Regions from separate parts of the Streptomyces sp. NPDC001663 genome, predicted to be linked through region 2. Evidence: riboswitches for the same ligand, from Rfam matches in the RefSeq annotation. Region 2 holds a riboswitch; the other holds the start of a gene.
What was found. Region 2 has a riboswitch for glycine ahead of gcvP (aminomethyl-transferring glycine dehydrogenase). Riboswitches for the same ligand answer to the same signal wherever they lie in the genome.

Region 1 (15,987 bases), on a different contig from region 2:
CTGCACAAGAACGGCGCGCCGGCCACCGCCGTCGCCGTCCAGCTCCTCGCCTCGGAACAGATCGGCACCAGCTGCTCGGTGACGCTCTTGCAGGAGGCCGCGGACCAGGCGATGGGCGACGGCCAGGTGCACTTGGCGCAGGACATCCTGCACTATGCCGACCTCCACCCGGCCGACCGGCGCCAGCAGGCCGTCACCACGGCCATGCTGGTACGCACCGAGTGGCTCACCGACCCGACGGCCGCGGCACGCTGGGTGCCCGACCTGATGGTCGCGGCCGAGGACGGTCAGCTGGCCAGCGGTCATGTCTCCACCCTGATCGGCGCGCTGCTCTGGTTCGGGAAGATCGACGCGGCCCTCGACCACCTGGGCAGGCTCCGCGACCCGGACTGGTCCCGGGACCCCCTCACGGCCGCCCACCGCCACGCCCGGAGCAAATGGCTCACCCTGCTCTACCCGCCGGCCGCGGCGGCTCTCGGCGAGCGGGACAGGGATGCGAGCACCTTGCGGACCGACCTCCCGTTCGCCGCCGACCCGCAGTCCCAGGTGGCCGAACTCCTCGCCGACCTGATGTCGTGCGCGCCCGGCGTCCCCGGCGCCCAGGCGGCCGAACGCACGCTGCGCCGTTATCCGTTCAGCGCCGGTACCGCCGCGGCACTGGCCGCCGCGCTCGTGGTCCTCGTCCTGTGCGGCCGGTTGAGCACCGCCGCCCGCTGGGCCGAGGGGTTCGCCGTCGCCGCCGAGGAGCGGGACCTGACGGTGTGGCACGCGGTCTTCACCGCGCTGGCGGCCGAAATCGCGCTGCGCCGGGGCGCGTTGGAGCAGGCCGAGAGGTTCGGCCGCAGCGCGCTCGGCATCCTCCCTGCCGAGGGCTGGGGCGTACTGATCGGTCTGCCGATCGCCACCCTGCTCCAGGCACGCACCGAGCTCGGCAGGCTCGACCAGGCCCAGGAACTGCTGAATCTGCCTGTGCCCGACGTCATGTCCCACACCACCGCCGGCCTGCCCTATCTCAGGGCCCGCGGCCGTTACCACCTGGCCTGCGGCCAGCCGGAGCCCGCCCTGGCCGACTTCCTCACCGTCGGCAACCAGCTGAAGGAGTGGGGCCTCGACCTCCCCGCCTTCCTGCCGTGGCGCACGGACGCGGCCGAGGCGTTACTGAGGCTGGGCCGGGTGCACGATGCCGCCGAACTGGCTGAAGAGCAACGGGAGTTGACCGACCGTCGGCAGCCATACGTGCACGCCCTGTCGCTGCGGGTGCTGGCCGCATGCCGTCCCCTCGACCGGCGCACCGAGCTGCTGAGGGAGGCTCTCAAGACGCTGCAGCAGGTCGAGGCGCCGCTGGAACTGGCTCAGGCGAAGGCCGATCTGGCGGCCGCGCTGCAGGAACTGGGCCGGCACGACGAGGGCCGGCTGCTGCTGTACCAGTCGCGTTATCTCGCCGAGGAGGCGGGCGTCCAGGCGCCCGGCCGTACCGTGGCCCTCGAGCCCGCCCTGGCGAGTGCCGTCCCGGCCGGGCGCGGGCCGGGCGGTATCACCGCGGTCAAGGAGCTGAGCGACGCCGAGCGGCGGGTGGCCCGGCTCGCGGCGCGGGGGCTGAGCAACCGCCAGATCGCAGGCGAGCTGTTCCTCACCGTCAGCACGGTCGAGCAGCATCTGACCCGGGTGTACCGCAAGCTCAAGGTGCGCGGCCGCAGCGAGCTGTCCCAGGCGGTACCTGCGGACCCGCCGAGGAAGACGGCCGCGCGAGGCCAGGAATCCGCACCGGGCCGCCCCGACTCGTCATGCGCCTCGGTGGGCGGACGCCGAGCACGCTGAGCCCACCGGCTCATGGGAGCGGGTTCCGACGGGCGCCCGCTCCCATGACCGCCCGAACTCCGGCGACACCACCTCCGGCGGTGCGCCTCAGCACTCGATGATGTTCACCGCGAGACCGCCCCGCGCCGTCTCCTTGTACTTGACGCTCATGTCCGCCCCGGTGTCCTTCATCGTCTTGATGACCTTGTCCAGGGACACCTTGTGCGAGCCGTCCCCCCGCATCGCCATCCGCGCCGCGGTGACCGCCTTGACCGCGGCCATGCCGTTGCGTTCGATGCAGGGGATCTGGACCAGGCCGCCGACCGGGTCGCAGGTGAGGCCCAGGTTGTGTTCCATGCCGATCTCGGCGGCGTTCTCGACCTGTTCGGGGGAGCCGCCCAGGACCTCGGCCAGTGCGCCCGCCGCCATCGAGCAGGCCGAGCCGACCTCGCCCTGGCAGCCGACCTCGGCGCCCGAGATGGAGGCGTTCTCCTTGAAGAGCATGCCGATCGCGCCCGCCGCCAGCAGGAAGCGGACCACTCCGTCCTCGTCGGCGCCCGGCACGAAGTTGATGTAGTAGTGCAGAACCGCCGGGATGATGCCCGCGGCACCGTTCGTCGGGGCGGTCACCACGCGGCCGCCTGCCGCGTTCTCCTCGTTCACCGCCATCGCGTAGAGCGTGATCCACTCCATCGCACGCGCCAACGGGTCGCCCTCCGCCCGGAGTTGGCGGGCGGACATCGCGGCGCGGCGGCGGACCTTCAGACCGCCCGGCAGGATGCCCTCACGGGACATGCCGCGGGAGACGCACGCCTGCATGACGCGCCAGATGTCGAGGAGCCCCTCGCGGATCTCCTCCTCCGTGCGCCAGGCCCGCTCGTTCTCCAGCATCAGCGCCGAGATCGACAGGCCCGTCTCGTTCGTCAGGCGCAGCAGCTCGTCGCCCGTGCGGAAGGGGTACTTGAGCACCGTGTCGTCGAGCTTGATGCGGTCCTCGCCGACCGCGTCCTCGTCGACGACGAAGCCGCCGCCCACCGAGTAGTACGTCTTCGACAGCAACTCCGTACCGGAGGCGTCGTACGCCCACAGGGTCATGCCGTTCGCGTGGTACGGGAGGGCCTTGCGGCGGTGCAGCTTCAGGTCGTCGTCGAAGGAGAACGGGATCTCGTGCTCGCCGAGCAGCCGGATCCGGCCGGACGACTTGATCGCCTCCACCCGCTCGTCGGCACGCTCCACGTCCACCGTCCGCGGCGAGGCGCCCTCCAGACCGAGCAGCACCGCCTTGGGGGTGCCGTGGCCGTGGCCGGTGGCGCCGAGAGAGCCGTACAGCTCGGAACGTATGGACGCCACGGAGCCCAACAGCTCCTCGTTGCGCAGACGGCGGGCGAACAAGCGTGCCGCCCGCATCGGGCCGACCGTGTGGGAGCTGGACGGGCCGATGCCGATCGAGAACAGGTCGAAGACCGAGATGGCCACGGTGACTCCTCAGAACGGAGTGGAACAAAGGGGGTGGGGTGTCCCGCTCACTACGAGTGTCCAGGACACCCCACAAAAAGGAACTACTTGTTCAGACCGGGGTACAGCGGGTGCCTGTCGGCCAGGGCCTTGACCCGGGCCTTCAGCGCTTCCGCGTCGTACGACGGCTTCAGGGCTTCCGCGATGACGTCGGCGACCTCGGCGAAGTCCGCCGCCTGGAAGCCGCGGGTGGCCAGCGCGGGCGTACCGATCCTGAGCCCCGACGTCACCATCGGCGGGCGCGGGTCGTTCGGGACGGCGTTGCGGTTGACCGTGATGCCGACCTCGTGCAGGCGGTCCTCGGCCTGCTGCCCGTCCAGCTCGGACTCCCGCAGGTCGACCAGGATCAGGTGCACATCCGTGCCGCCGGACAGGACATTCACGCCGGCCGCGCGGGCATCCGCGGCCGTCAGCCGCTCGGCGAGGATCCTTGCGCCCTCGACCGTGCGCTGCTGGCGCTCCTTGAACTCCTCGCTCGCGGCGACCTTGAAGGAGACCGCCTTGGCCGCGATGACGTGCTCCAGCGGGCCGCCCTGGAAGCCGGGGAAGACCGAGGAGTTCAGCTTCTTCGCGAACTCCTGCTTCGCCAGGATGATGCCGCCGCGCGGCCCGCCCAGCGTCTTGTGGGTGGTGGAGGTGACGACGTCGGCGTGCTCGACCGGGTTGGGGTGCAGGCCGGCCGCGACCAGGCCGGCGAAGTGCGCCATGTCCACCCACAGGTAGGCGCCGACGGCGTCGGCGATGCGGCGGAATTCGGCGAAGTCCAGCCGGCGGGGATACGCCGACCAGCCCGCGATGATCACCTTCGGGCGGTGCTCGGTGGCCAGCTTCTCCAGCTCGGCCATGTCGACCAGCCCGGTCTCCTCGTCCACGTGGTAGGCGACGACGTTGAACTGCTTGCCCGAGAAGTTCAGCCGCATGCCGTGGGTGAGGTGGCCGCCGTGGGCGAGGTCCAGGCCGAGGATGGTGTCGCCGGGCTGGGCGAGGGCGAACAGGGCGGCCTGGTTGGCGGAGGCGCCGGAGTGCGGCTGGACGTTGGCGTACTCGGCGCCGAACAGGGCCTTGAGACGGTCGATGGCGATCTGCTCGGCGACGTCGACGTGCTCGCAGCCGCCGTAGTAGCGGCGGCCGGGGTAGCCCTCGGCGTACTTGTTGGTCAGGACCGAGCCCTGGGCCTCCATGACCGCGAGCGGAGCGAAGTTCTCCGAGGCGATCATCTCGAGGGTGGACTGCTGGCGCTCGAGCTCGGCGTCGACCGCGGCGGCGATCTCCGGATCCAGCTCGTGCAGGGACGTGTTCAGTGCGGACATGCGTCTACGGCTCCTCAGCCGGCGTTCTGGGCGGTGTACTCGTCGGCGGAGAGCAGGTCGGCGGGCTCCTCGGTGACCCGGACCTTGAAGAGCCAGCCGCCCTCGAAGGGGGCCGAGTTGACCAGGGACGGGTCGTTGACGACGTCCTCGTTGATCTCGGTGACCTCACCGGTGACGGGGGAGTACAGGTCGCTGACCGACTTGGTGGACTCCAGCTCGCCGCAGGTCTCGCCCGCGGTCACGGCGGAGCCCACCTCGGGAAGCTGGGCGTAGACGACATCGCCGAGCGCGTTGGCCGCGAACTCCGTGATGCCGACCGTCGAGACGCCGTCCTCGGCGGCCGACAGCCACTCGTGCTCCTTGCTGTAGCGCAGCTGCTGGGGGTTGCTCATGGCCTGAATTCTCCTGTACGCGGGGAGTGGTGATGAATGGGGGACTGCTGGAAACGCGTGTGATCAGGGTGTATGTGCGCGGGGTCACGTCCACGGACGAGGCCGCCCGCGCTCAGTGTCTACTTCTGGCGCTTGTAGAAGGGCAGCGCCACGACCTCGTACGGTTCGTGGCTGCCGCGAATGTCCACGCCCACGCCGGGGGTGCCCGGCGCCGCGTGCGCCGCGTCGACGTACGCCATCGCGATCGGCTTGCCCAGCGTGGGGGAGGGCGCGCCGGAGGTGACCTCGCCGATCACCTCGCCGCCGGCCACGACCGGGTACCCGGCGCGCGGGACCCGGCGGCCCTCGGCGACCAGGCCGACCAGGACGCGCGGCGGGTTCTCCTCGGAACGGGCGGCGGCCTCCTGCAGGGCCTCGCGCCCCACGAAGTCGCCCTCCTTCTCGAACTTCACCACCCGGCCGAGCCCGGCGTCGAAGGGCGTGAGCGAGGTCGACAGCTCGTGCCCGTACAGCGGCATGCCCGCCTCCAGGCGCAGCGTGTCCCGGCAGGACAGCCCGCAGGGGACCAGGCCCACGCCCTCGCCCGCCTTGGTCAGCGCCTGCCACAGCTCGACGGCGTGCTCCGGTTTCACGAACAGCTCGAAACCGTCCTCGCCGGTGTACCCGGTGCGTGCGATCAGCGCCGGGACGCCGGCGACCGTGCCGGGCAGACCGGCGTAGTACTTCAGGCCGTCCAGGTCGGCGTCGGTGAGGGACTTCAGGATTCCCGGCGACTCGGGGCCCTGCACGGCGATCAGTGCGTACGCGTCCCGGTCGTCGCGCACCTCGGCGTCGAACCCGGAGGCGCGCTCGACGAGCGCGTCCAGTACCACCTGGGCGTTGGAGGCGTTGGCGACGACCATGTACTCGGTCGCGCCGAGCCGGTAGACGATCAGGTCGTCGAGGATGCCGCCGTCGGTCCGGCAGATCATGGTGTAGCGGGCGCGGCCGACGCCGACGGAGGCGATGTTGCCGACCAGGGCGTGGTTCAGCAGCCGGGCGGCCTCGGGGCCCGTGACGGTGATCTCTCCCATGTGCGAGAGGTCGAAGAGGCCGGCCTTGGTGCGCACGGCCAGGTGCTCGTCACGCTCGGAGCCGTAGCGCAGGGGCATGTCCCAGCCGGCGAAGTCGGTCATCGTCGCACCGAGCGAGCGATGCAGGGCATCGAGCGCGGTATGACGGGGTGCGGTGCTGCTCATCGGACGGTCGTCTCCCAAAGCAAGGCAGGACGGGCGAGGGCGTTCCTCCCCATCTGTCATCGGAACCTGAGAGGTTCGCCATGACCGCACGTGCTGACCACACGTGGGGATCCTGGCTTGCACCTTGGGTGGAGCCGCATGTGCAGCGGCCCGCTTTTCAGATGTGCCTCGCCCGCGCGGTAACGGGGCCTGAGAGATTCAAGGGAGGGACTTGCTCCTTCGGCGCCCCGGCAGACGGTGCTGCTGGGGACTCTCCCGCGCGGATTCAAACGGCCGGTATGCAGTTGGCGCGCACATCATTGCACGCCTCGTCGGGTCGCGGCAGGCCGCACTTGCCACTCCTTTCGGGCCCCTCCTTTTGTGACCGGCCTGTGGCCATAAGCGAACGGAACCGGGAGACACCGTGCATTACCTTCTCTTTACATTCGATGGGGAGAACCTTTCCTGACCCCGCAGGGAGGACGATCACGGTGAACAGGACCACGGCGTACGCCACGACCTCGGCCGTCGCGCTGCCGAAGCAGCCCTCGGCCCCGGCCCGCGAGCGGTGCCAGGAGCGCCCGGCGCCGGTTGTCCGCGACTTCCGCGAGCGCTCCGGCCGCAGCCCGCACGCCCTGCTGTTCGGCCCCCGCGACCTCGTGGTGATCACCGGTCTGCCCGGCAGCGGCAAGTCCACGCTGATGGAGCGCGCGGTGCGGGGCATCCGCATCGACTCCCAGGACACCCGCGACCGCTGGGACGCCCGTATGTCCCGCTTCCTGCCGTACGCGGTCTACCGCCCCCTGGTCCGCCTGGCCCACTTCGCCGGGCTGCGCCGCGCGCTGCGCAGCGGCAAGGGAGTCGTCGTGCACGACTGCGGCACACAGGCCTGGGTGCGCGGCTGGCTCGCCCGGGAGGCCCGCCGCCGGGGCGGCATCCTGCACCTGCTGCTCCTCGACGTCACGCCGGGAACCGCCCTGGAGGGCCAGCGCGAGCGCGGCCGCGGCGTCTCGCGGTACGCGTTCCTGCGCCACCGCACGGCGGCCGCCCGGCTGATCCGCTCCGTGGAGCAGGGCGACCTGCCCGAGGGCTGCGGCTCGGCGGTGCTGCTCGACCGGGACGCGGCGGACGTACTGAGCAGGATCGGCTTCACGGGCTGAGGTCGTGACCGAGGCCGTTTCGGGCCGTACCCGCTAGCCTTTCTGCCTCAGCAGTGATTCTCAGCAGGCGGTCAGGACAGATGGACTTCCCAGCGGATCTCCCCGCGGACTTTCCCATGCAGGCGCACCCCCATCCGCACGGCGGATGGCCCGGCAACGAGCTGGAGGAGGTGCTGTCGGCCTCCCTGGGCATGCCCTCGGCGGGCGGCCGGATCATCGAGGTCCTCGGCCGCAGCTTCGTCTGGATCCCGCTGCCCAACGGCGGCGGCCCGCACAGCGGCCCCCTCGACCTGCCCACGCTGGAGATCGAGGGTCAGGCGTACGTCCCGGTCTTCAGCTCCGAGGAGCAGTTCCGCCAGGTCGTCGGCTCCCACATGGGGTACACGATCGCCCCGGCCGTCGAGTTCGCCCGCGGCCTGCCCCCGCAGGTGGGCCTCGCGGTCAATCCGGACGGCGTGGTCGGCGTCCCCCTCCCTCCGGCCGCGGTCGCCGAACTCTGCCGGGTGGGCCGCACGCCCCTGGACGGCCCGACGTCGGGCGGCCGGGTCAAGCTCTTCGAACCGGACTGGCAGGACGACCCGATCGACTTCCTGGCGGCCGCCTCGGCCGAGTTCGCGGAGACGGGCGTGGTCGTCACGGCCCGCCGCTGCCTCGCGGCCGTCGAGACGGCGCATCCGGTGATGTTCGTGGGCGTCGAACTCTCCCAGCGGGAGGGCGACTTGAGGGCCCTCCCGCTGCAGGCCCTGGAACGGGCCGTGACCAGGGTTGCGACCCAGTGGCCGGTCAACCTGGTCCTCCTGGATGTGACGGAGGACCCGGTGGCCAACTGGATGAGGGAAAACGTCCGGCCCTTCTATCAGTACGGCCACTAGGACTCCCCGACCCGCACTCGCGAACACACACCAGGTCCCGACCTTCCAGACGCTTAAGCTGTGGGCATACGCGGGGCAACCATCAGAAGGGGCGGTACACGTGAGCGCCAGCGGCACCACGACCGGGACGGTCGAGCACATGCTGCGCCAGGTGACGCCGGGGCGCTACGACGCCTACGAGGCACTGCTCCGCGCGCTCGCGACCCCCGGCTCCGGCCAGGTCTGGATGCTCCTGTGGCACGGCCAGGCAGGCTCCCCGGACGCCCAGTACGGAAACATGGAGGTGGAGGGCTACGGATACGCCCCGTGCGTCACTTCAGCCCAGGAGCTCTCGGCCAGCGGCTGGAACCGCTCCTATGAAGTGGTCGACGGACTCGACGTCGCCCGCACCCTCTACCCCGACCACTTCGGCCTCTGGCTGAACCCGCACGCCCCCGGCGGCGGCGTCGGCATCCCCTGGCTCGACCTGCGCCGTATCGCCACCGGCCTGGAGCGCCAGCCCGCCGGTCCCCTGCGGCTGTCCGAACCCGGCATCGAGATCCCGCAGTTCTACGCCCTGCTCGCGCAGAACGCCCACCGCACCCCGGCCGTCCGCGCCCTGCGCCGCGCCTGGGTACAGCCGGCGCTCGGGGCGCCGTACCTCGCCATCGGCCTGGATGTATACGACACCAGCCCGCCCGCGGTGGACTCGGTGCGGGCGATGATGCAGCAGTCCATCGGCGCCGTCCCGGACGGCCTGCCGGTGTCGACCGTGGCGATGTCCGACGAGTACGACCCGGTCGCCCTGTGGATGCGCGCAAGCGCCCGCCCCTTCTACGACCGCGAGGCCCACGCGGCCGCTCCGGCCCAGGCGCCGGCGTCGGGATACGGCTACCCGCCGGTGCACGGCGGATACTGAGACGGCCACCCGCCCGCGCCGGGGCGGGAGTTGATCTGCGCGCGTAGAGGCGGGCGGAAGATCCCACTCTGTCCCCAAAGGTCGCAACTGAACCGCGTCCGGCCCCGGTGCACGGCTGTCCGGATAACGGAACCCCCCAGACAGCATCACGGTTGCGCATACTTTCTCCATCAGACCTGGCGCGTGATCGCGAGCGCGTTGAAGACTCGCCTCTCAGACGCGAGGAATGTCGATCCTGTGAGCGAGTACCGATCGGTACCAATCGAGGATCACCTGGACAGTCGGGCCGTAACCATCTGCGGCCGCCGCGCAGCAGGCAAGCGAACCAAGCCGCCCACAGCGGCGGACAAAGGCCGGTCACCACCGGCGAGAGGGGTCAGGTCATTGTGACCGCACCGATCGAGACCACGGGGGCGGAAGCCGGAGCGCAGCCCGAGGCCGTGCTCGCCGGGGCCAAGAAGAGCCAGATCGAAGGGCGTTCCCTCACTCAGATCGCCTGGACCCGGTTCAAGCGGGACAAGGTGGCCGTGGCGGGCGGCATCGTCGTCATCTGCCTCACGCTGATGGCCATCCTGGCCAAGCCGATCGAGTGGATCTTCGGGCTCGACCCCGACAAGTTCCACCAGGACCTGATCGACCCGGCGCTGCTGGCGCCCAAGGGCGGCTGGGGCGGCATGAGTTGGTCCCACCCGCTCGGTGTCGAGCCGCAGTACGGCCGCGACATGCTGGCCCGCATCATCGACGGTTCCTGGGTCTCGCTCCTCGTCGCCGGCGGCGCCACGGTGCTGTCGGTGGTGATCGGCACCGTGCTGGGTGTCGTCGCCGGGTACTACGGCGGCTGGGTGGACAGCATCGTCAGCAAGCTGATGGACACCTTCCTCGCCTTCCCGCTGCTGCTCTTCGCCATCGCCATCTCGGCTTCGGTGCAGGACGGCTTCTTCGGACTCAACGGCCTGTCGCTGCGCATCTGCGTGCTGATCTTCGTGATCGGCTTCTTCAGCTGGCCCTACATCGGCCGTATCGTGCGCGCCCAGACGATGAGCCTGCGCAAGCGTGAGTTCATCGAGGCGGCCCACAGTCTCGGGGCACGTGGTCCGTACGTCCTGTTCCGGGAACTGCTCCCCAATCTCGTCGCGCCGATCCTCGTCTACTCGACGCTGATCATCCCGACGAACATCCTCTTCGAGGCCGCGCTGAGCTTCCTCGGAGTCGGCATCGCTCCGCCGCAGGCCTCCTGGGGCGGAATGCTCAGCAACGCCGTGGATCTCTACACCGCAGATCCGCAGTACATGTTCGTGCCCGGACTGGCGATCTTCATCACCGTCCTGGCCTTCAACCTGCTGGGTGACGGGCTGCGTGACGCACTCGACCCTCGCAGCAAGTGATCCATCGATAGAGGGGGCTTTCCTCACGTGAAGACGAGAAGGGTTACCGCCGCCGTTGCGTCGGTACTGGCGCTCTCGCTCGGCGCCGCAGCCTGTGGCGGCGGTGGCGGCAAGGACGACAGCAGTGGCGGCGCCGGCAAGAAGGACGCGGCGCTCGACGCCATCGTCAACGTGTCGAACAAGAAGGGGGGTTCGGTCACGCTGGAGGACTCCGACGTGCCGGACTCCCTGGACCCGGGCAACACGTACTACGGGTTCGTGCAGAACTTCTCGCGCCTCTACGCGCGTACGCTCGTCACGTTCAAGCCCGCCGCGGGCAAGGCCGGTCTCCAGGTCGTCCCCGACCTCGCGGAGTCCCTGGGCAAGCCCAGCGCCGACGCCAAGACGTGGACGTACAAACTGCGTTCGGGCCTGAAGTTCGACGACGGTACGCCGATCACGTCCAAGGACGTGAAGTACGCGATCGAGCGCTCCAACTTCGCGCCCGAGGCCCTGTCCAACGGCCCCACGTACTTCAAGGCCTACCTGGTCGGCGGCGACAAGTACAAGGGTCCCTACAAGGACAAGTCGGCCGGCGGCCTGAAGTCGATCGAGACCCCGGACGATCAGACGATCGTCTTCAAGCTGAACCAGCCGTTCGCGGACTTCGACTACCTGGCGACCTTCTCCCAGACGGCCCCCGTGCCGGCGGCGAAGGACGACGGTGCGAAGTACGTGCAGCACATCGTGTCCTCCGGCCCCTACAAGTTCCAGTCGTACGAGGAGGGCCGCAGCGCCACCCTCGTCCGCAACACGAACTGGGACCAGAAGACCGACACGGTCCGCAAGGCACTGCCGGACAAGATCACGGTCAAGTTCAAGGTCAACCCGGTCACCATCGACAACGACCTGCTGGCCGACAAGATCACGGCCGACATCGCGGGCACCGGCGTCCAGCCGCAGACCCAGCCGAAGGTGCTGAGCGGCAAGTACGCCAAGCAGACGGACAACTCCTACGCGGGTGCGACCTCGTACATCGCGCTGAACGTCCACGTGGCTCCGTTCGACAACGTCCACTGCCGCAAGGCCGTTCAGTGGGCCGTCGACAAGCAGTCGATCCTCGACGCCATCGGTGGTTCGCCGAAGGGTGACGTGGCCACCACGCTGCTGCCGCCGTCGGTCAACGGCTACACGAAGTTCGACACCTACCCGTCCTCCGGGCACAAGGGTGACGCGGCCAAGGCCAAGGCGGAGCTCAAGCAGTGCGGCAAGCCGAACGGCTTCTCCACCACGCTGACGGCCCGTTCGGACCGTCCCGCCGAGATCGCCCAGGCCACCGCCATCCAGAACTCGCTCAAGAGCGTCGGCATCAAGGTCGAGATCAAGCAGTTCCCCTCCGGCAAGTACTTCTCCAACTTCGCCGGTGTCCCGAGCTACGTCCACGAGCACAAGCTGGGCATGCTCTCCATGGCGTGGGGTGCCGACTGGCCGACCGGCTACGGCTTCCTGGACCAGATCATCAACGGTGCGGCCATCAAGCCGTCGGGTGGCAACAACCTGATGGAGCTGGACGACCCGAAGATCAACAACGCGCTGAAGAGCGCGATCGCCAACACCGACGCCGCGGCCCGTACCAAGGCCTGGGGCGACATCGACAAGATGGTGCTCGACAACGCCTCGGTGGTCCCGCTCGTCTACCGCAAGAACCTGTTGCTCCGGCCGACGTCCGCTACCAACGTGACGGTCACGCAGGCGTACCTCGGCATGTACGACTACCTGCTGCTGAGCTCGTCGAAGTAAGCACAGGCCGGATTCCCTGAAAGGCAGGTGAAGGCACCGGGCGGCCGGGACGGACAACTCCGTCCCGGCCGCTCGGAGCCGCACAGCTGTGGCTGCGTACATCATCCGACGCGTCTTGGGCGCATTTGTACTGCTGCTGGTGGTCAGCGCAGTCACGTTCGGCATCTTCTTCCTGGTGCCACGCCTTGGCGGCCAGACGGCCACCCAGCTGGCCACCCAGTACGTCGGCAAGGACGCCAACCCCGAGTCCATTGCCGCGATCAAGAAGAACCTGGGTTTCGACCAGCCCATCTACATCCAGTACTGGGACTACATCAAGGGCCTGTTCGTGGGCGCCGACTACAAGTTCGGCCCCGACGCCACGCACTGTGACGCCCCGTGCTTCGGTTACTCCTTCAAGAGCCACGTCGAGGTGTGGCCGCAGCTCACGCAGCGCATCCCGGTCTCCTTCTCGCTGGCCGTCGGTGCCGCGGTGATCTGGGTGATCTTCGGTGTCACCACCGGTGTCATCTCGGCGCTGCGCAAGGGCAGTCCGATCGACCGCATCTCGATGTTCATCGCGCTCGCCGGCGTCTCCCTGCCGATCTTCTTCACCGGTCAGGTCATCAACGCCCTCTTCGTCTACCAGTGGCCCATCTGGGACAGCACGGACTACGTGCCGTTCACCCAGAACCCGGCCGACTGGGCCTGGCACCTGATGCTGCCCTGGATCAGCCTCGCATTCCTCTTCTCCGCCCTCTACGCCCGGCTCACCCGGGCGGGCATGCTGGAGACCATGGGCGAGGACTACATCCGGACGGCACGGGCCAAGGGCCTCAAGGAGTCCACGGTCGTCACCAAGCACGGCCTGAGGGCCGCGCTGACGCCCATCGTCACCATTTTCGGCATGGACTTCGGCACCCTGATCGGTACCGCGGTGCTGACCGAGACGGTGTTCTCCCTGCAGGGCATCGGTGCGTACTCGATCCAGGCCATCAAGGACAACGACCTGCCGATCGTCATGGGCGTGACGCTGGTCGCCGCGTTCTTCATTGTCTTCTGCAATCTCATCGTCGACTTGGTGTACGCAGCCATCGACCCCCGCGTGAGGTACTCGTGAGCAAGCTCGAAAAGGCGGCGCTGGGCGAACCGGCCACCGTCGCCCCCACCGACGCCGACGACGCGTTCCTCTCCGTTCGCGATCTGCGCATCCACTTCAACACCGACGACGGTCTGGTCAAGTCGGTGGACGGTGTCAGCTTCAGCGTGCGCCGCGGCCAGACCCTGGGCATCGTCGGCGAGTCCGGCTCCGGCAAGTCCGTCACCTCGCTCGGTGTGATGGGCCTGCACCGGCAGGCGAACGCCCGGGTCTCCGGCGAGGTCTGGCTGGACGGCCAGGAGTTGATCGCCGCCGACCCCGACGAGGTGCGGCGGCTGCGCGGCCGGAAGATGGCCATGATCTTCCAGGACCCGCTGTCGGCGATGCACCCGTTCTACAGCGTCGGCCAGCAGATCATCGAGGCCTACCGGGTCCACCACAAGGTGAACAAGAAGGTGGCCAGGCAGCGGGCCATCGAGATGCTGGACCGCGTGGGCATCCCGGAGCCGGCCAAGCGAGTCGACGGCTACCCGCACGAGTTCTCCGGCGGTATGCGCCAGCGCGCGATGATCGCCATGGCGCTGGTGAACAACCCCGAACTGCTCATCGCGGACGAGCCGACCACCGCCCTGGACGTCACCGTGCAGGCACAGATCCTCGACCTGATCCGGGATCTGCAGAAGGAGTTCGGCTCCGCGGTCATCATGATCACGCACGACCTCGGCGTGGTCGCCGAGATGGCCGACGACCTGCTGGTCATGTACGGCGGCCGGTGCGTGGAGCGCGGCCCGGCGGACTCGGTGTTCTCCGAGCCCCGCCACCCCTACACCTGGGGTCTGCTCGGCTCGATGCCGCGGCTCGACCGCGAGGACACCGACCGGCTCATCCCGATCAAGGGCTCCCCGCCCTCCCTGATCAACGTCCCGGACGGCTGCGCCTTCAACCCGCGCTGCCCGTACGCCGACATTCCGAAGGACAACGTCACCCGCACGGTCCGGCCCGAGCTCAGCGAGGTCGGCACCCGGCACTGGGCCGCCTGCCACATGAGCACGGAGCAGCGGGAGCGTATCTGGACCGAAGAGATTGCGCCGAAGCTGTGAGCGAGGACAAAGCAGTGACCATCCCTGCGCAGAGCGACGGTGCCACCCTCAACAAGGACGCCGCCCACGGCGAGACCCTGCTGAAGGTGACCGGGCTCCAGAAGCACTTCCCGATCCGCAAGGGCCTGCTCCAGCGGCAGACCGGCGCGGTGCGCGCCGTCGACGGCATCGACTTCGAGGTCCGCAAGGGCGAGACCCTCGGTGTCGTGGGCGAGTCCGGTTGCGGCAAGTCGACCATGGGCCGGCTGATCACGCGGCTGCTCGAACCGACCGGCGGAAAGGTCGAGTTCGAGGGCCGGGACATCACGCACCTCGGTGTCGGTCAGCTGCGGCCGATGCGGCGCGACGTGCAGATGATCTTCCAGGACCCGTACTCCTCGCTGAACCCGCGCCACACGATCGGCACCATCGTCGGTGCCCCCTTCAGGCTGCAGGGCGTCCACCCCGAGGGCGGCGTGAAGAAGGAGGTCCAGCGGCTGCTGTCGGTGGTCGGCCTCAACCCCGAGCACTACAACCGCTATCCGCACGAGTTCTCCGGCGGTCAGCGCCAGCGCATCGGCATCGCCCGCGCGCTCGCCCTGAACCCGAAGCTGGTCGTGGCGGACGAGCCGGTCTCCGCGCTGGACGTGTCGATCCAGGCCCAGGTCGTCAACCTGCTGGACGACCTCCAGCAGGAGCTGGACCTGACGTACGTGATCATCGCGCACGACCTCTCGGTGGTCCGGCACGTCTCGGACCGGATCGCGGTGATGTACCTCGGCAAGATCGTCGAGCTGGCCGACCGCGAGTCGCTGTACAGGGCGCCGATGCACCCGTACACCAAGGCGCTCATGTCGGCGGTGCCGATCCCGGACCCGAAGCGGAAGAACGTCAAGAGCGAGCGCATCCTGCTCAAGGGCGACGTGCCCTCGCCGATCTCCCCGCCGAGCGGCTGCCGCTTCCACACCCGGTGCTGGAAGGCGACGGAGATCTGCAAGACGACCGAGCCGAAGCTCGTCGAGCTGAAGCCCGGTCAGCAGGTCGCCTGCCACCACCCGGAGAACTTCGAGGACCAGGCCCCGCAGGACACGGTGCTGCTGACCGTGGCCAAGGAGGCGGCCGAACTGGTCTCGGACGAGGTGCTGGCGGAGTCGGCGGAGACGTCGGCCGCGGTGGCTGCCGTAGCGGCGGCGGAGACCTCTTCCGAAGAGGCCGCTACCGAAGAGGCCGTCACCGAAGAGGCCGTCACCGACGAGGTTCCGGAAGCGGAATCCGACCGCCAGGAGTCAACCGACAAGTAACGCATGACAAGTTGGCAAAGTCATGTGCATGACCGAACGGGAGAGTTCAGAGTCGTCCGTGTCCGACTTATCGGCACACGCTCGAAAGGGACGACTCATGAAACTCTCCCGTTCGACACGCTTAGGGGCCGTCGCGACAGCGGCGGCTTCTTTCTTCGCCATCGCCGCCTCCTCGGGTCCGGCCCCCGGAGCCCCCGGCATCGG
Region 2 (15,987 bases):
TCCTGATGTCCTCCGCGGCCATCGCGGTGACCATCGCGGCCCATCGCGCCCAGCAGCGGAACTGGACCATCGCCTTCGCGACCGTCTCGGCGGTCCTCCTCTACGTCACCGTCGCCAACGTCATCGAGCGCCCCGACGGCGTCAAGATCGGCGCCTGCTTCATCGCCGGCATCATCCTGGTCTCCCTGCTGTCCCGCCTCGCCCGCGCCTTCGAACTCCGCGTGACCAGCGTGACCCTCGACGGCATGGCGGAACGTTTCATCCGGGACATGTCCAGCCGCAAGATACGGTTCATCGCCAACGAGCCCGACCGGCGCGACAAGGCCGAGTACCGCGACAAGATCGAGCAGATCCAGAACGACAACGACATCCCCGGCGAGGACTTCGTCTTCGTCGAGGTCACGGTCCTGGACCCCTCGGAGTTCGAGGCCGGCCTGACGGTCCGCGGCGAGGTCCTCCACAACCGGTACCGGGTGCTGACCCTGGAATCCTCCTCCATCCCGAACGCGCTGGCCGCCCTGCTCCTGCACGTCCGCGACAGCACCAACTGCACCCCGCACATCTACTTCGAGTGGACCGAGGGCAACCCCTTCGCCAACTTCCTGCGCTTCTTCCTCTTCGGCCAGGGCGAGGTCGCCCCGGTCACCCGAGAGGTCCTGCGCGAGGCGGAACCGGACCGCGCACGCCGACCGCGCGTCCACACGGGCTGAGCCGACCTCCGCGTCAGAAACGCGTCAAGACTCGCCGGTACGGCGTCAGAGCCCCGTCAGCGACGGCCCCTCCCGGTCCTCGGCGGCTTACCGTCGCCCCATGCGAGGAAGCAGACCGACGGACCGTGTCGGCGACCGCCACTGGAGCGGCGGCGTACGGCTCGCCGCATGCTGCGCGCTCGTCTTCTGCGCCATGACGATGCTGGTCGACTGGGACGCCGAGACCTTGACCCCGGCCCGCGCCCTGCTGTGGCTCACGCTGTCCGCAGCCGTCTTCACAGTCCTGCTGCCGCCCCGCGTCACGGCGGGACCCGGCTGGCTCGCGGTGAGCGGCCCGCTGCGCCGACGCGTCGTGCGTACGGACGCGCTCGTGTGCGTACGGCAGTTCAGCGGCGCCTCCTCGCACCTGGTCCTGCGGGACGCCGAGGGCAACCGGCTGGAACTCGACCCGCGCGTCCTGGTCGCCGATCCGCTGCTGTGGCACGAGCTGGACACCGGAGTGCGCCGCTCCGTCGAACGCAGCACCCTGCGCCAGGGCACCGATGTGCTGAGCCGCCTGGGTCACCGGATCGACGACGAGACGGCGCGGGCGGTGCTGAGGGAGTCGGGGATCACCTGACGAACGCGCGCCGCTGCTGACGCGTCACGACCCGGCCGAAGCTCATGCGCCCCCGTATCTCCACCCGCAGTTCGACGGGGACGCCGGGCCCGCCGGCCGCACGCGACTTGACCTTCGCGTACTCCACCACCAGGGAGTCGGTGTCCACCACGACACCGGGCCGGGTCACCAGCTTCAACGTGCCGCCGCGCATGTCGAGGTCGACGACCAGCGTGTCGTGCGTGATCACCGCCGTGGTGAAGTCGAGCGTCACATCGCCCCACTCCGACTCGACCTCCAGCCGCCGCGGCACCATCCAGCCGTCCCCGCGCCGGGCCGAACCACCGCGCTGCTCGATGCGTACGTCGTCCTTGGCCTCGGCCACGGTGCCGCCGGCCACCGTCGGCAGATCCGCCGTCAGGACGGCGAGCTCGCCCAGCGTGCGGGCGGACAGGGCGGCCTCCACCCGCTCGTCGAGCTCCTCGGCGGTCAGCCGGCCGTCCCCCGCGGCGACGGTCAGCAGGTCCACGACCCCGTCCCGGTCGGCGTGCGAAGCCCTCAGTTCGAGCGGGGCGGCAGCACTCGACGCCCCGCCACCCCGCACCAGCTCACCGGACATGCCCTCACTCCCCTCACGTCACGAACTAACGCTATATCGCGTTATACCCAACGCTCAACCCCACGTCCACCAGAGCCCGTTCGCAGCCCTATCGTGATCCGCATGCAGAGCTACACAATCGGCCAGGCCGCACGGCTGCTCGGCGTGAGCCCCGACACCGCGCGCCGCTGGGCGGACGCCGGTCGCGTGGCGACCCATCGCGACGAGGGCGGACGGCGACTCATCGACGGCCGGGACCTGGCCGCGTTCTCGGTCGAACTCGCCAAGGCGGGCAGCGCCGAGGAGGAGACCTCGTACACCTCGGTCCGCAACGCCTTCCCCGGCATCGTCACCGCGATCAAGCTCGGCGACGTGGCCGCCCAGGTCGAGATCCAGGCCGGCCCGCACCGCCTGGTCTCGCTCCTGACCCGCGAGGCCGTCGAGGAACTGGGCCTGGAGGTCGGCATGGAGGCCACGGCCCGAGTGAAGTCGACAAACGTCCACATCGACCGCACCTGACCCACCACCCCCTCCCGTACGAACCCGTCACGCACAGCCGCTCCCGTACGAACGCACATGCGGGCCCTACGGCCCTACGGCCCAGCTCATGCGATGTGACAGGAGACTTACGCCTCGCATATGCGCCAGTATGATCGGCGCACAGGGGGAACCCGACGGGCTCCTCCACGAAGAAACAGAGGGAGTGGACCCGTGATGACCCGTTCCGCGCGCCGGACCCGCCGGACCCTGCAGGTGGCCGGTGCGGGTGCCGCCGCGCTGCTGGCCCTGAGCGCGTGCTCCTCGTCCGACTCCGACTCCGGTTCGAACTCCGCGAAGTCGGACTCCTCGGCGTCCTCTTCGCCGAAGCTGTCCGGCGACGTCACGGTCTTCGCGGCCGCTTCGCTCCAGGAGAGCTTCACGACCCTGGGCAAGCAGTTCGAGAAGGAGCACCCGGGCACCAAGGTCAACTTCAGCTTCGGCGGCAGCGACACCCTCGCCGCGCAGATCACCGGCGGCGCCCCGGCCGACGTCTTCGCCGCGGCCAGCCCCAAGACGATGAAGATCGTGACGGACAAGAAGGACAACGCCACCGCCCCGGCCACCTTCGTCCGCAACCAGCTGGAGATCGCCACCCTGCCGGGCAACCCCGACAAGGTCTCCTCCCTCAAGGACCTCACCAAGTCCGGCCTGAAGGTGGTGCTCTGCGACAAGACGGTGCCGTGCGGCGCCGCCGCCCAGAAGGCCCTGGACGCCAGCGGGCTGAAGCTCACCCCGGTCTCCTACGAGCAGGACGTCAAGAGCGCCCTGACGAAGGTCGAGCTGAAGGAGGCCGACGCGGCGGTCGTCTACAAGACCGATGTGAAGGCGGCCGGTGACAAGGTGGAGGGCGTGGAGTTCCCCGAGTCGGCCGACGCCATCAACGACTACCCGATCACCCTGCTCAACAGCTCGAAGAACGCCCAGACCGCCAAGGCGTTCATCGCGCTGGTGCAGTCCGCCGAGGGCCAGAAGGTCCTGAGCGAAGCCGGGTTCCTCAAGCCGTGACCCCGACCGACAAGTCCGACGCCGCGGCCGACACCCTCCAGGGCGGTCCGCGGCGCGGGCGTGTCCGACCGGCCCGCCGCGGAGTCCCGCTCCCCCTCCTCCTCCCCGCCCTGCTCGGCCTGGCCTTCCTGCTCCTCCCCCTCGTCGCCCTTCTCGTACGAGCCCCGTGGAGCACGCTCCCCGATCAGCTGACCAGCGCCGAGGTATGGCAGGCCCTTCGCCTGTCCCTGGTCTGCGCGACAGCGGCGACGGCGGCGAGCCTCGTCGTCGGCGTCCCCCTGGCCTGGCTGCTGGCCCGCACGAACTTCCCGGGCCGCGGCCTCGTCAGGGCCATGGTCACCCTCCCCCTCGTCCTGCCCCCCGTCGTCGGCGGCGTCGCCCTCCTCCTCGCCCTCGGCCGCAACGGCGTGGTCGGGCAGTTGCTGGACTCATGGTTCGGCATCACACTCCCCTTCACCACCGCGGGAGTTGTCGTCGCGGAGACCTTCGTCGCGATGCCGTTCCTGGTCATCAGTGTCGAGGGCACCCTGCGCGCCGCCGACCCCCGCTACGAGGAGGCCGCCACGACCTTGGGCGCCTCCCGCTTCACCGCGTTCCGCCGCGTCACCCTGCCCCTGATCGCCCCGGGCATCGCGGCGGGCGCCGTGCTGGCCTGGGCCCGGGCCCTGGGCGAATTCGGCGCGACGATCACTTTCGCGGGCAACTTCCCGGGCCGTACCCAGACCATGCCCCTGGCCGTATACCTGGCCCTCCAGAACAACCCGGAGGCGGCCATCGCCCTCAGCCTGGTACTGCTGGCGGTGTCAATCGCGGTACTGGCGGGCCTGCGGGACCGATGGATGACGCCATCATGACGAGCCCGCGCCGGAGGCCGCCCCCAATGACGAACACGCGTCCCGCAGCCGCCGACGGCGCCCAGCCCCCACAGGGGCCACCCGCACCCGACCACGAAAGTAGTACGGGTGGTGCGGGTGGGAACCCAAACCCGGCCGAAGGCCGGGTGCCCCCCACAAACCCGCACCCGAATACGCACCACGCCCAAGGCCTCGACACCCACCTCGTGGTCGACCGAAAAACCTTCCGCCTGGACGTCACCCTCACCGCCGCCCCCGGCGACGTACTCGCCCTCCTGGGCCCCAACGGCGCAGGCAAAACCACGGCCCTCCGCGCCCTCGCCGGCCTCGTCCCCCTCACTGCCGGCCACCTACGCCTGGACGGCGCCGAGTTGGACCGTACGCCCCCCGAATCCCGCCCCGTGGGCGTCGTCTTCCAGGACTACCTCCTGTTCCCCCACCTCACTGCCTTGGACAACGTGGCGTTCGGCCCCCGCTGCCAGGGCGCCACCAAGGCCGAGTCCCGAGCCGTGGCCGCCGAGTGGCTGACCCGTATGGGCCTCACCGACCACGCCACCGCCAAGCCCCGTCACCTCTCCGGCGGCCAGGCCCAACGCGTGGCCCTGGCCCGCGCCCTGGCCACCAACCCCCGCCTCCTGCTCCTGGACGAACCCCTCGCCGCCCTCGACGCCCGCACCCGCCTGGACGTACGCGCCCAACTCCGCCGCCACCTGGCCGAGTTCGAGGCGGTCGCCGTCCTCGTGACGCACGACCCCCTGGACGCCATGGTCCTGGCCGACCGCCTGGTGGTCATCGAGCACGGCAGCGTCGTACAGGAAGGCACCCCCGCCGACATCGCCCGCCACCCCCGTACGGACTACATCGCGCAGCTGGTGGGCCTGAACCTCTACAAGGGCCAGGCCGAAGGCCACACCGTCCGCCTCGACACAGGCCCGGCCATCACCACGACGGAAGACCTGTCCGGCCCGGTCTTCGTGGCGTTCCCGCCCAGCGCGGTCACCCTCTTCCGAGACCCGCCCACCGGCTCCAGCGCCCGCAACCACTGGCGCTGCGAGGTCGCGGGCCTGGAAACCCACGGCGACCAGATCCGCGCCGACCTCACCGGCGAACTCCCCCTCGCCGCCGACCTCACCACGGTCGCCGCCGCCGAACTCGACCTGCACCCGGGCGCACCGGTCTGGGCGACGGTCAAGGCGACGCAGACACACGCATACCCGGCATGAGCCGCAAAGAGCCGTAAGTTGATGCCCATGACCCTGAGCATCCGCAACCAGATCCCCGGCACCGTCACCGCCGTCACCCCCGGCGAGGTGATGGCCACCGTCAAGGTCCGCCTCACCGGCGGCCAGGACATCACCGCGGCGATCACCCTCGAGTCCGTCGAGGACCTCGGCCTCGCCTCGGGCACCGCCGTACGCGCCCTGGTGAAGTCCACGGAGGTCTCCCTGGCCACCGCCCCGGTCGAGGGCCTCTCGATCCGCAACCAACTGCCCGGCACGGTCACCGACGTGGCCACCGGTGGCGCGATGGCCTCCGTCAAGGTCGCCGTCGACGGAGGCGAACTGACCTCCGCGATCACCAAGGACGCCGTCACGGACCTGGCCCTGGCGGCCGGCACCCCCGTCGTAGCCCTGATCAAGTCGACGGAGATCTCCCTGGCGACGGCGTAACGCGAAAGGGCCCCACCGAAGCGGGGCCCTGGCTCACGGTCTCAGTCCTCGTACGCGTCCAGCGGCGGGCACGAGCACACCAGGTTCCGGTCACCGAAGGCCTGGTCGATCCGGCGCACCGGCGGCCAGTACTTGTCGGCGGCCGACACCCCGGCCGGGAACACTGCCTCCTCGCGCGAGTACGCGTGCTCCCACTCACCGCCCAGCGCGGCGGCGGTGTGCGGCGCGTTCCGCAGCGGGTTGTCGTCCGCAGCCCACTCGCCCGCGCCGACCTTCTCGATCTCCGCACGAATGGCGATCATCGCCTCGCAGAACCGGTCCAGCTCCACGATGTCCTCGGACTCGGTCGGCTCGATCATCAGCGTGCCGGCCACCGGGAACGACATCGTCGGCGCGTGGAACCCGTAGTCGATCAGCCGCTTGGCGACATCGTCGACGCTCACCCCGGTCGCCTTGGTCAGCGGCCGCAGATCGATGATGCACTCGTGCGCGACCAGGCCGCCCGGGCCGGTGTAGAGCACGGGGTAGTGCGGCTCGAGCCGCTTGGCGATGTAGTTGGCGGAGAGCACCGCCACCTGCGTCGCCCGCTTCAGCCCCTCGCCACCCATGAGCCGGACGTAGGCCCACGAGATCGGCAGGATCCCCGCGGACCCCCAGGGCGCGGCCGAGATGGGCCCGACACCCGTCTCCGGACCGGCCGCGGGCTGCATCGGGTGGTTCGGCAGATAGGGCGCCAGGTGCGCGCGCACGCCGACCGGACCGACGCCCGGGCCACCGCCGCCGTGCGGGATGCAGAAGGTCTTGTGCAGGTTCAGGTGCGAGACGTCGCCGCCGAAGTGCCCCGGCTTGGCGAGCCCGACCAGGGCGTTGAGGTTGGCACCGTCGACGTAGACCTGACCACCCGCCTCGTGCACCTGCGCGCAGATGTCGGCGACATGCTCCTCGAACACACCGTGCGTGGAGGGGTACGTGATCATCAGCACCGACAGCTCGTCACGGTACTGCTCGATCTTCGCCCGCAGATCCTCGACGTCGATCTCGCCGTCCTCGGCGGTCTTCACGACGACGACCTTCATCCCGGCCATCACGGCGCTGGCGGCATTGGTGCCGTGCGCGGACGACGGAATCAGGCACACGGTCCGCTGCTCGTCCCCGTTGGCCCGGTGATACCCGCGCACGGCGAGCAGCCCGGCCAGCTCCCCCTGCGATCCGGCGTTGGGCTGCAGGGACACCTTGTCGTACCCGGTGACCTCGGCGAGCCGCTCCTCCAGCTCACGGATCAGCGTCAGATACCCCTGCGCCTGCTCGGCGGGCGCGAAGGGGTGCAGCTGCCCGAACTCGGGCCAGGTGACGGGCTCCATCTCGGTGGTCGCGTTGAGCTTCATCGTGCAGGAGCCCAGCGGGATCATGCCCCGGTCGAGCGCGTAGTCGCGGTCGGCGAGCCTGCGCAGGTAGCGCAGCATCGCGGTCTCGGAGCGGTACTGCTGGAAGACCGGGTGGGTGAGGTACTCGTCGGTGCGCAGCAGCTCGGCGGGAATCGCCTCCGCGGCAGCCGCGTCCAGCGCCTCGATGTCCCCCTTGACCCCGAACGCGGTCCATACGGCGCCCAGTTGGGCCCGCAAGGTGGTCTCGTCGCAGGCGATCGACACATGGTCGGCGTCGACGAGGCGCAGATTGACGCCGTTCTCCCGAGCGGCGGCGACGACCGCGGCGGCCCCGCCCGGCACGCGCGCGGTGATCGTGTCGAAGTAGGAACCGTGCACGATCTCGACGCCACCGGCCTTGAGCCCCTCGGCGAGGATGGTGGCGTACCGGTGGGTGCGCTGCGCGATGCCCTTCAGCCCTTCGGGCCCGTGGTACACCGCGTACATCCCGGCCATGACGGCGAGCAGCACCTGCGCGGTGCAGATGTTGCTGGTGGCCTTCTCCCGCCGGATGTGCTGCTCACGCGTCTGCAGCGCGAGCCGGTACGCCTTGTGCCCGTCCGCGTCCACGGACACACCCACGAGCCGCCCGGGCAGGCTGCGCGCGAACTTCTCGTGTACGGCCATGTAGCCCGCGTGCGGCCCGCCGAAGCCCATCGGCACACCGAACCGCTGCGTGGTCCCGATGGCGATGTCCGCACCGAGCTCACCGGGCGACTTCAGCAGGGTGAGAGCCAGGAGATCCGCGGCGACGGTGACCAGGGCCCCCAGCTCGTGCGCCTGGTCGATGACCGTCTTGATGTCCCGTACGACACCGGAGGCGCCGGGGTACTGGACGAGCACGCCGTTGATCTCACGCCCGGCGACCTCGGCCGGAATCCCGTCGCTGAGGTCGGCGACCACGACCTCCACACCGGTCGGCTCGGCGCGGGTCTCGATCACGGCGATGGTCTGCGGCAGCACATCGGCGTCGACCAGGAACAGGCCCTTCTTGTTCTTGCCCATACGCCGGGAGAGCGCCATGGCCTCGGCGGCGGCCGTCCCCTCGTCGAGCAGCGAGGCACCGGAGGTGGGCAGCCCGGTGAGGTCGGCGACCACGGTCTGGAAGTTGAGCAGCGCCTCGAGCCGCCCCTGAGAGATCTCGGGCTGATACGGCGTGTAGGCCGTGTACCAGGCCGGGTTCTCCATGACGTTCCGCAGAATCACCGGCGGCGTGAACGTCCCGTAGTACCCGAGCCCGATCATGGAATCGAGCACCTGGTTGCGGTCGGCCAGCGAACGCAGCTCGGCCAGCACCTCGGCCTCGGTGCGCGCACCCGGCAGCTCGAGCGCATCGGCGTTCTTGATCACATCCGGGACCGCGGCGGCGGTGAGCTCGTCCAGCGAGCCGTATCCGACGTGCGCGAGCATCTTGGCCCGGGCCTCGTGGTCGGGCCCGATGTGGCGCTGCTCGAAAGGGATCCCCTGTTCGAGCTCGGAGAGCGGAATGCGATGGGCGGTCATTGGCGGAGGCCTCCTGGTCTGACACGACCTTCGAGGGGCACCACGGCGCGGGTACCCGGACGGCCTCCCCCTCTGTCATCTCAACCTGAGAGCTTCACCGGATCGCCCAAAAGGGCTTCCGGCTTTCACCGTCGGTGAGAGCGGAGGCCGTCGACACCCGCCCTGCTTTCCAGAGTGACCTCGTCCGTGCGGTACGTGGGCCTGAGAGATTCCGGGGAGGATTTGCTCCTTCGGCGCCTCCGATGGTGTCCGGAGGACTCTCCCGCACAGGGTCAGCAGCCGCTGTCAGCCTACCAGCGAGTGCAACACCCCATCCCTCGAGTGGCCGCCATCTCCAATGTGCTCTTTTGTAGTGCTTACGGATGAGTTGCGACCAAGTGGAGGGCCCGTGCAGACCGACATCGATCCGCGCAACCTGATCGGCCGCAAGGCGTTCGACCGCAACGGCACCAAGATCGGCACCATCGACGAGGTCTACCTCGACGACGCGACCGGCGCGCCGGAGTGGGCGGCCATACGCACCGGCCTGTTCTCCCGGGACGCCTTCGTGCCCCTGGAGCCCAGCGAGCTGGTCGAGGGCACCCTGCACGTCCCCTTCGACCGGGCCCTCATCAAGGACGCCCCCGACTTCGGCGTGGGCCGTCATCTCTCCCCCGAACAGGAACTCCAGCTCTACCACCACTACGGACTCGGCCTCACCCCTCCACCCGCCGTCCCCGACCGCGATTTCGGCCGGCTCGCGGGCACGGAGGACGCCGACGCCTGACGCGGCCTCGCACCACTCACGCAGCCCCCGCGGGGGCTGCGCCCGCCCCAGGTCTTCGCGGCACCAGCGGCAACGGATCCGCCGGCTCCAGCTCGGTGTCGTCGGTCCGGAACGTCCGCACCCGCCCCGGCTCCGAATCGGGCGTCTCGAACCGTACGGTGACCCGTCCGAGCCCGCTGCCCTGCACCCACCCGTGCCCGAACTCGGCATGCCGCACATCGTGTCCCGCGGGCCAGCGCCGCTCGGCGGGCACCTGCTGCTCCTCGACGGGCTCCTCGCCGCCCTCCTCCTCGGGCTGCTCCGCCACCTCCCCCGCCGCCTGCGCGAACAGGTCCTCCTGCGTGTAGTCGGCAAGCCCGGTGACGCCCACCCCGAGCAGCCGCACGCCGCCCGTGGTGTCCACGGAGTCCAGCAGCCGGGCAGCGGCCTCCCGCACCACCGCCGGGTCGTCCGTGGGCCCGCGCAGCGTCTCGGACCGGGTCAGCGTGGAGAAGTCGTACCGCCGCACCTTCAGCACGATGGTCCGCCCCGACAGCCGCGCGCCACGCAGCCGCCGCACACACCGGTCGGCCAGCCGCTGCACCTCGAGCCCCACCCGGATTCGGTCGTGGATGTCCACGTCGTAGGTGTCCTCGACCGACACGGACTTGGCCTCCCGCTCGGCCACCACGGGCCGGTCGTCGTGCGCCAGCGCCATGGCGTACAACGCGTGCCCGTGGGCCTTGCCCAGCAGCCGTACGAGCTCGTCCTCGCCCGCCTCGGCGATCTCGTCGACCGTGGTGATCCCGGCCCGCCGCAAATGGTCCCCCGTGGCCGGCCCCACGCCCGGCAGCATGCGCACCGACATCGGCCCGAGCTTGGCCCGCTCGGTCCCGGGCTCGATCAGCACCAGCCCGTTCGGCTTGCCCTCCTCGGAGGCGATCTTCGCGAGCATCTTGCAGGCGGCAAGGCCCACCGACCCGGTGAGCCCCGTGACAGCCCGTATGTCAGCCCGCAGCTTCTCCCCCACCAGCCGCGCCGACGCCTCGTCCCAGGCCGCCTCCCCGGCCTCCAGGTCCACGAAGGCCTCGTCCAGGCTCAGTGGCTCCACCAGCGGTGACAGCGAGTGCAGCAGCTCCATCACCTGCTCGCTGATCGCCCGGTAGAACCCGAAGCGCGGCACGAGATACGCGGCGTTCGGCGCCAGCCGACGCGCCTGAGCCATCGGCATCGCCGACCGCACCCCGAACACCCGCGCCTCGTACGACGCCGTGGCGACCACCCCGCGCGGCCCGAGCCCGCCCACGATCACGGCCTTCCCACGCAGACTCGGCTTGGATGCCTGCTCCGCCGAGGCGTAGAAGGCATCCATGTCGAGATGCAGGATCGTGGGTGCGTTTCTCACATCTCCGATGCTGCACCACGCCACTGACAATGCAGTGCCGCCGGAGCCCCGGCAGGGGAAAGCGCCGTCAGACGGCCCGGTTCCGCCGCCGCGCCAGCTCGTCGGCCGGGTTGTTCCCGACCAGGGTCTCGCCGGTGTCGATCCGCTCGCCGTGCAGCTGCGACAGCGCGCTCTCGACGTCCCGCCACACCACTCCCACCGCGATCCCGAAGATCCCCTGGCCGCCCTGCAGCAGCGCGTGGACCTCGTCGGGCGAGGTGCACTCGTAGACCGTGGCGCCATCGCTCATCAGCGTCATGCGTTCCAGGTCCCGGAACCCGCGCTCACGCAGATGCTGCACCGCGGTGCGGATGTTCTGCAGCGAGACACCGGTGTCCAGGAAGCGCTTGACGATCTTCAGGACGACGACGTCCCGGAAGCTGTACAGCCGCTGCGTCCCCGACCCGTAGGCAGGCCGGACGCTGGGCTCGACGAGCCCGGTGCGCGCCCAGTAGTCCAGTTGCCGGTAGGTGATGCCGGCGGCCGCGCAGGCCGTCGGACCGCGGTAGCCGATCTGCTCGGACGCCATGGATGCCGCCCCTCCGCTGCTCGGCACGGCCGCCGGTCGCTGCGAGACGTGATCGGCCGCGCTGCCGTGAAGCGGGTACGGGCTGCTCCCCCCGAAACCGCGTCCGGGGGCACCCCCAGCCGTACCGTCGCCGGTGCTTCTCACGCCGACCTCCGTCCTTGACCTGCCTCCTCGACGGTAGGCAGCCACCAGGGGTGCGTCAACGACCGCCACACTCGGCACGCCGAGTGATAATCACCCTAGGAGTGGTTTCCCGTACCCCATCGCGGGGAAAGGCTAGCCGAATGCGCTCGGAGCGGGCCGTAGGACGCCCGCACTCGCCATTGGCAATTGCGGGCATTTGAGCCGTGATCGACCACCGACCGGCCCGCCACGGGACCGCGAGTCCGCCGGGCCGGTCACGCCTCACTGGCTGCTGGTTCCGAAGTCCTCCGGCGAGATCTGGTCGAGGAACTCGCGGAACTTCTCCACCTCGTCCTCCTGCTCGTCCGGAATCGCGATGCCCGCGTCGTCGAGCACGCCATCACTGCCGTAGATCGGCGTTCCGGTGCGCAGGGCCAGCGCTATGGCATCGGACGGGCGAGCGCTCACCTCGACGCCGCTGGCGAAGACCAGCTCCGCGTAGAAGACACCTTCACGCAGGTCCGTGATGCGCACTTCGGTGAGCTCCTGGCCGACGGCGTCCAGCACGTCCTTGAACAGGTCGTGGGTCAGCGGTCGTGCGGGGGCCATGCCCTGCTGGGCGAAGGCGATCGCGGTCGCCTCCCCCGGCCCGATCCAGATGGGGAGGTAGCGGTCGCCTCCCACTTCACGCAGGAGCACGATCGGTTGGTTGGAGGGCATTTCGACCCGGACACCTACGACATCGAGCTCGTTCACACAGCAACCCTAGGACGTGCCCGGGACGTTTGGGTAGTCGGGCAGGAAACGGGGGGACGTTCCGGCCCTCACAGGGCACGCCCCGCTCAGGGCAGTCGCACGCCTAGCGCGGTCTGCACGAGCGCCGCGTGCAGCTTCACGGTGAGCGCCGCCAGCTCCTTCGTACGCGCCTCCGCATGCGCCCTGGTCTGCGGATTGCGGTGCCGCTTCAGCGGGGCCACCACCTGGTCCACCAGCCCCGCCTCGCGGTCGGCGGCGGCCTTCATCACCCTCAGATGCCGCGGCTCGATCCCGAACCGCCCCAGCTCGACCACGAGTGAGGCGACGGTGACCGTCTCCGCGTCGTACGCCCCGTCCTCCAGCGGCGCCACGAGCCCGTACGACTCCCACTCCTGGAGCTCCTGCTCACCGATCCCTGCGGCGGCGAGCAGCTCGGCCTTCCCGATCCGGGCCGCCGCGGGGGCCTCGGAGACCTCCAGGGTGGGCTCACCGTCGCGCTGACGGCCCACCGTGGGCAGTGGCACGGCCTCGCCGCGCTCCATGGCCTCCAGGTGCTCGCGGATCACCCTGAGCGGCAGATAGTGGTCCCGCTGCATCCTCAAGACGTGTCCGAGGCGCTGGACGTCGTCGGCACTGAACTTGCGATACCCCGAGGGGGTTCGCTGCGGCTCGATCAGCCCTTCCGACTCCAGAAAGCGGATCTTGGAGATGGTGACCTCGGGGAACTCGTCGCGCAGCACGTTCAGCACTGTGCCGATGCTCATCAGCCCACTGTCCGTGGCGGCGGTGCCGTGTCCGGCACCGCCGCTCGGTGTTCGAAGCATGGACCTTCCCTGGGGTTCCCCCGGGCAGAGCCCGGGGGCCGGTCAGTAGCCCTGCTGGCTCGCGTAGAAGACCAGCCGGTACTTGCCGATCTGCACCTCGTCACCGTTGTTCAGGGCGACCTGGTCGATCCGCTCGCGGTTGACGTACGTGCCGTTCAGACTGCCCACGTCGGCCACCGTGAACGAGCCGTCCGCGCCGCGGCGGAACTCCACGTGACGACGCGAGACCGTCACGTCGTCCAGGAAGATGTCACTCTGCGGATGACGCCCGGCCGTGGTCAGGTCACCGTCCAGGAGGAAGCGGCTGCCGGAGTTCGGACCACGGCGCACGACCAGGAGCGCGGAGCCCAGCGGCAGCGCGTCGACGGCCGCCTGCGCCTCGGGGGACAGCGCCGGCACCTGCGTCTGACCGGTGACCTCGGAGTCGTAGGCCTCGATGCCGGAGATGGAGATCGTCGACGTCGTCTCGGACGGCCGCTCGGCCGCTGCCCCAGCCCGCAGCGGAGCACCGCAGTTGGAGCAGAAGCGGCTGTTCTCCGCGTTGCGGTTACCGCACCTCGTACACACCAGGGCCGACATTGGGGAAAACCCTCCACCCGTACTTGAGGTTGACGGTTGCCCGAAACCTATGCCGCCGGACTGCGCAGGGTCAACAGACGGCGCGCCCTGACCTCCGGAAATGTCGCCACCCGGACCGCCTACCTGGTCCCGGAACAGCGGACGCTGATCCTCTGCGTCGGGCTGTGCGCGATGACGGGCAGTCGCGTTGTCACTGCCCTCTCGCGCGCTCTTGCCGAACAACTTCGCAAACAACTTCACGGGCGATTCCCCTTGACCGAAACAGACCCGCCCGTGGGGCAGGACGAACCCTGATTGCATACACCGGCCGACCCGGACATCCTCACAACGTCCGTATCCACCAGACAGTTTCCACCACGCACCACCCATTCGGTGCGCCGACCCCCCGCAACCTCATGCCCTCGCCGGACGTCCCCCATGCACCGCCGGTTCACCGTGAGGACGACCGAGCGTAGTCAGGCCGCTTCGCGGCTCGCAAGGCGTCCACGACGATCTTGTTCGACCGCTCGACGGTAACGGTGGCCTGCTCCTTCTCAAGAGTCTGCACCACGCCTCCAGGGATGTTGAGGGCCGGCTCGAGGTCCGCCGGCTTGCCGATGACCTTGAAACGATAGGGCGCGTTGATCTTGTTCCCGTCGACGCTGACGCTCTTGCCGGAGTCCGTGAGATACGTTCCGGCAACCACGCGCACGTCGTTCACCTGGATCGCCTCCGCCCCGGCCGCGCGCAGCTCCTGGATCGCGTCGAGCAGCATGTCCGCCTCGACCGTCCCCTTCGTGTCCTCGATCGTCATCGTGATGCCGGGACCCTGCGCGGCCACCGTGCCCGCCAGAATGCCGAGTTGCTTCTCCTTCTCGACAGTCTGCTTGCGGGCCTCCTCGGCCTGGTCGGAGCTGTTCTCCAGCTCGTCGCGCTGCTTCTCCAGTCCCTGCTTCTCGTCGTCAAGACGCTGAGTACGGTCGTCGAGTTCATCGAGGATGCGAACGAGATCTTCCTGACGCGCACCGCGCAGGGCGCTGTCGCTGTCGCTGTTCGAGGCGACCTGCACGGCCAGGCCGAAGCCGAGGCCGAACAGCAGCACGGCGACGATGAGTTGGGCCCGCGTGACACGCGGCGGCCACAGGCCCTGCACCAGGCGCCGGCGCCCGGTCAGCCCGGGCTCGGGCTTCTCCTCGGCTGCGTCCGCGGCTTCGGACGCCGTCTGGGGCACCTCTTCCGGCAGTTCCTTGCGCAGCCTGTTCTCGGGCTCGGGGGTCTCGTCCTGGTTGCTCATCGGCGTCACGCCCGGAACACGTGCCGGCGGATCGCCGCGGCGTTGGAGAAGATGCGGATACCGAGGACCACGACGACACCGGTGGAAAGCTGGGCGCCCACGCCCAACTTGTCGCCCAGGAACACGATCAGTGCGGCCACCACCACGTTGGACAGGAACGACACCACGAAGACCTTGTCGTCGAAGATGCCGTCGAGCATGGCCCGCAGACCACCGAAGACGGCGTCCAGCGCCGCCACGACGGCGATCGGCAGATAAGGCTCGACGACCGCCGGAACCTCAGGCCGGACCAACAGTCCGGCCACGACTCCCACGACGAGGCCCAGTACGGCGATCACGATGTGCCCTTCTCCGTCTTCTCTGTCTTCGGCTGTGCTGTACGTACGATCACACTCGGTGCGGCGGGCAGCCGGAGGTCGCTCTCCACGGAGATGGCGGTCCGGATGCCGTAGTTCTCCTGCAGGGCGTGCAGATACAGCCCGTCGGCGCTGTTCTGGAACCTGGTGCTGAGCTGCTTGCCGTTGCCCACGGCGAGCACCGTGTAGGGCGGAACCAGTGGCTTGTTGTCGACCAGTATCGCGTCACCGGCGGCCCTGATCGCCGACAGGGCTGTCAGCCGCTGCCCGTTGATGGAGATGGCCTCGGCCCCCGACTCCCACAACCCGTTGACCACGCGCTGCAGGTCGCGGTCGCGCACCCGACCGGTGTCGGAGAAGTCCGAGGTCTCGCGCGGATTGCCGTTGCCGCCGCTGGTGGCTTCCTTGGCATCGTTCACGACCAGCTTCACGCCGGGTCCGTGCACTTCGACTGCA

Region 1: linked by a shared signal. The riboswitch ahead of gcvT (glycine cleavage system aminomethyltransferase GcvT) and the one ahead of gcvP (aminomethyl-transferring glycine dehydrogenase) in region 2 are both predicted to bind glycine.

What each region holds. Positions count from the first base shown of each region.
Region 1 is NZ_JBIAUR010000011.1:72,268-88,254, forward strand. It holds gene ACFY1L_RS32535 (AAA family ATPase) at 1-1,818, shown strand, start outside; gene ACFY1L_RS32540 (L-serine ammonia-lyase) at 1,906-3,273, opposite strand; gene glyA (serine hydroxymethyltransferase) at 3,357-4,622, opposite strand; gene gcvH (glycine cleavage system protein GcvH) at 4,637-5,014, opposite strand; gene gcvT (glycine cleavage system aminomethyltransferase GcvT) at 5,134-6,252, opposite strand; glycine riboswitch at 6,420-6,520, opposite strand; gene ACFY1L_RS32560 (AAA family ATPase) at 6,723-7,391, shown strand; gene ACFY1L_RS32565 (enhanced serine sensitivity protein SseB) at 7,472-8,263, shown strand; gene ACFY1L_RS32570 (enhanced serine sensitivity protein SseB C-terminal domain-containing protein) at 8,364-9,161, shown strand; gene ACFY1L_RS32575 (ABC transporter permease) at 9,548-10,546, shown strand; gene ACFY1L_RS32580 (ABC transporter substrate-binding protein) at 10,574-12,325, shown strand; gene ACFY1L_RS32585 (ABC transporter permease) at 12,414-13,424, shown strand; gene ACFY1L_RS32590 (ABC transporter ATP-binding protein) at 13,421-14,503, shown strand; gene ACFY1L_RS32595 (ABC transporter ATP-binding protein) at 14,518-15,783, shown strand; gene ACFY1L_RS32600 (M1 family metallopeptidase) at 15,881-15,987, shown strand, end outside.
Region 2 is NZ_JBIAUR010000006.1:3,960-19,946, reverse strand. It holds gene ACFY1L_RS19810 (amino acid transporter) at 1-710, shown strand, start outside; gene ACFY1L_RS19805 (hypothetical protein) at 811-1,329, shown strand; gene ACFY1L_RS19800 (DUF1707 domain-containing protein) at 1,322-1,927, opposite strand; gene ACFY1L_RS19795 (molybdopterin-binding protein) at 2,030-2,425, shown strand; gene modA (molybdate ABC transporter substrate-binding protein) at 2,621-3,451, shown strand; gene modB (molybdate ABC transporter permease subunit) at 3,448-4,305, shown strand; gene ACFY1L_RS19780 (ABC transporter ATP-binding protein) at 4,287-5,528, shown strand; gene ACFY1L_RS19775 (molybdopterin-binding protein) at 5,556-5,975, shown strand; gene gcvP (aminomethyl-transferring glycine dehydrogenase) at 6,017-8,902, opposite strand; glycine riboswitch at 9,082-9,177, opposite strand; gene ACFY1L_RS19765 (PRC-barrel domain-containing protein) at 9,291-9,668, shown strand; gene ACFY1L_RS19760 (DNA polymerase IV) at 9,685-11,052, opposite strand; gene ACFY1L_RS19755 (MerR family transcriptional regulator) at 11,120-11,764, opposite strand; gene ACFY1L_RS19750 (bifunctional nuclease family protein) at 12,026-12,499, opposite strand; gene ACFY1L_RS19745 (MerR family transcriptional regulator) at 12,586-13,323, opposite strand; gene ACFY1L_RS19740 (FHA domain-containing protein) at 13,366-14,271, opposite strand; gene ACFY1L_RS19735 (DUF881 domain-containing protein) at 14,333-15,175, opposite strand; gene ACFY1L_RS19730 (small basic family protein) at 15,181-15,513, opposite strand; gene ACFY1L_RS19725 (DUF881 domain-containing protein) at 15,510-15,987, opposite strand, start outside.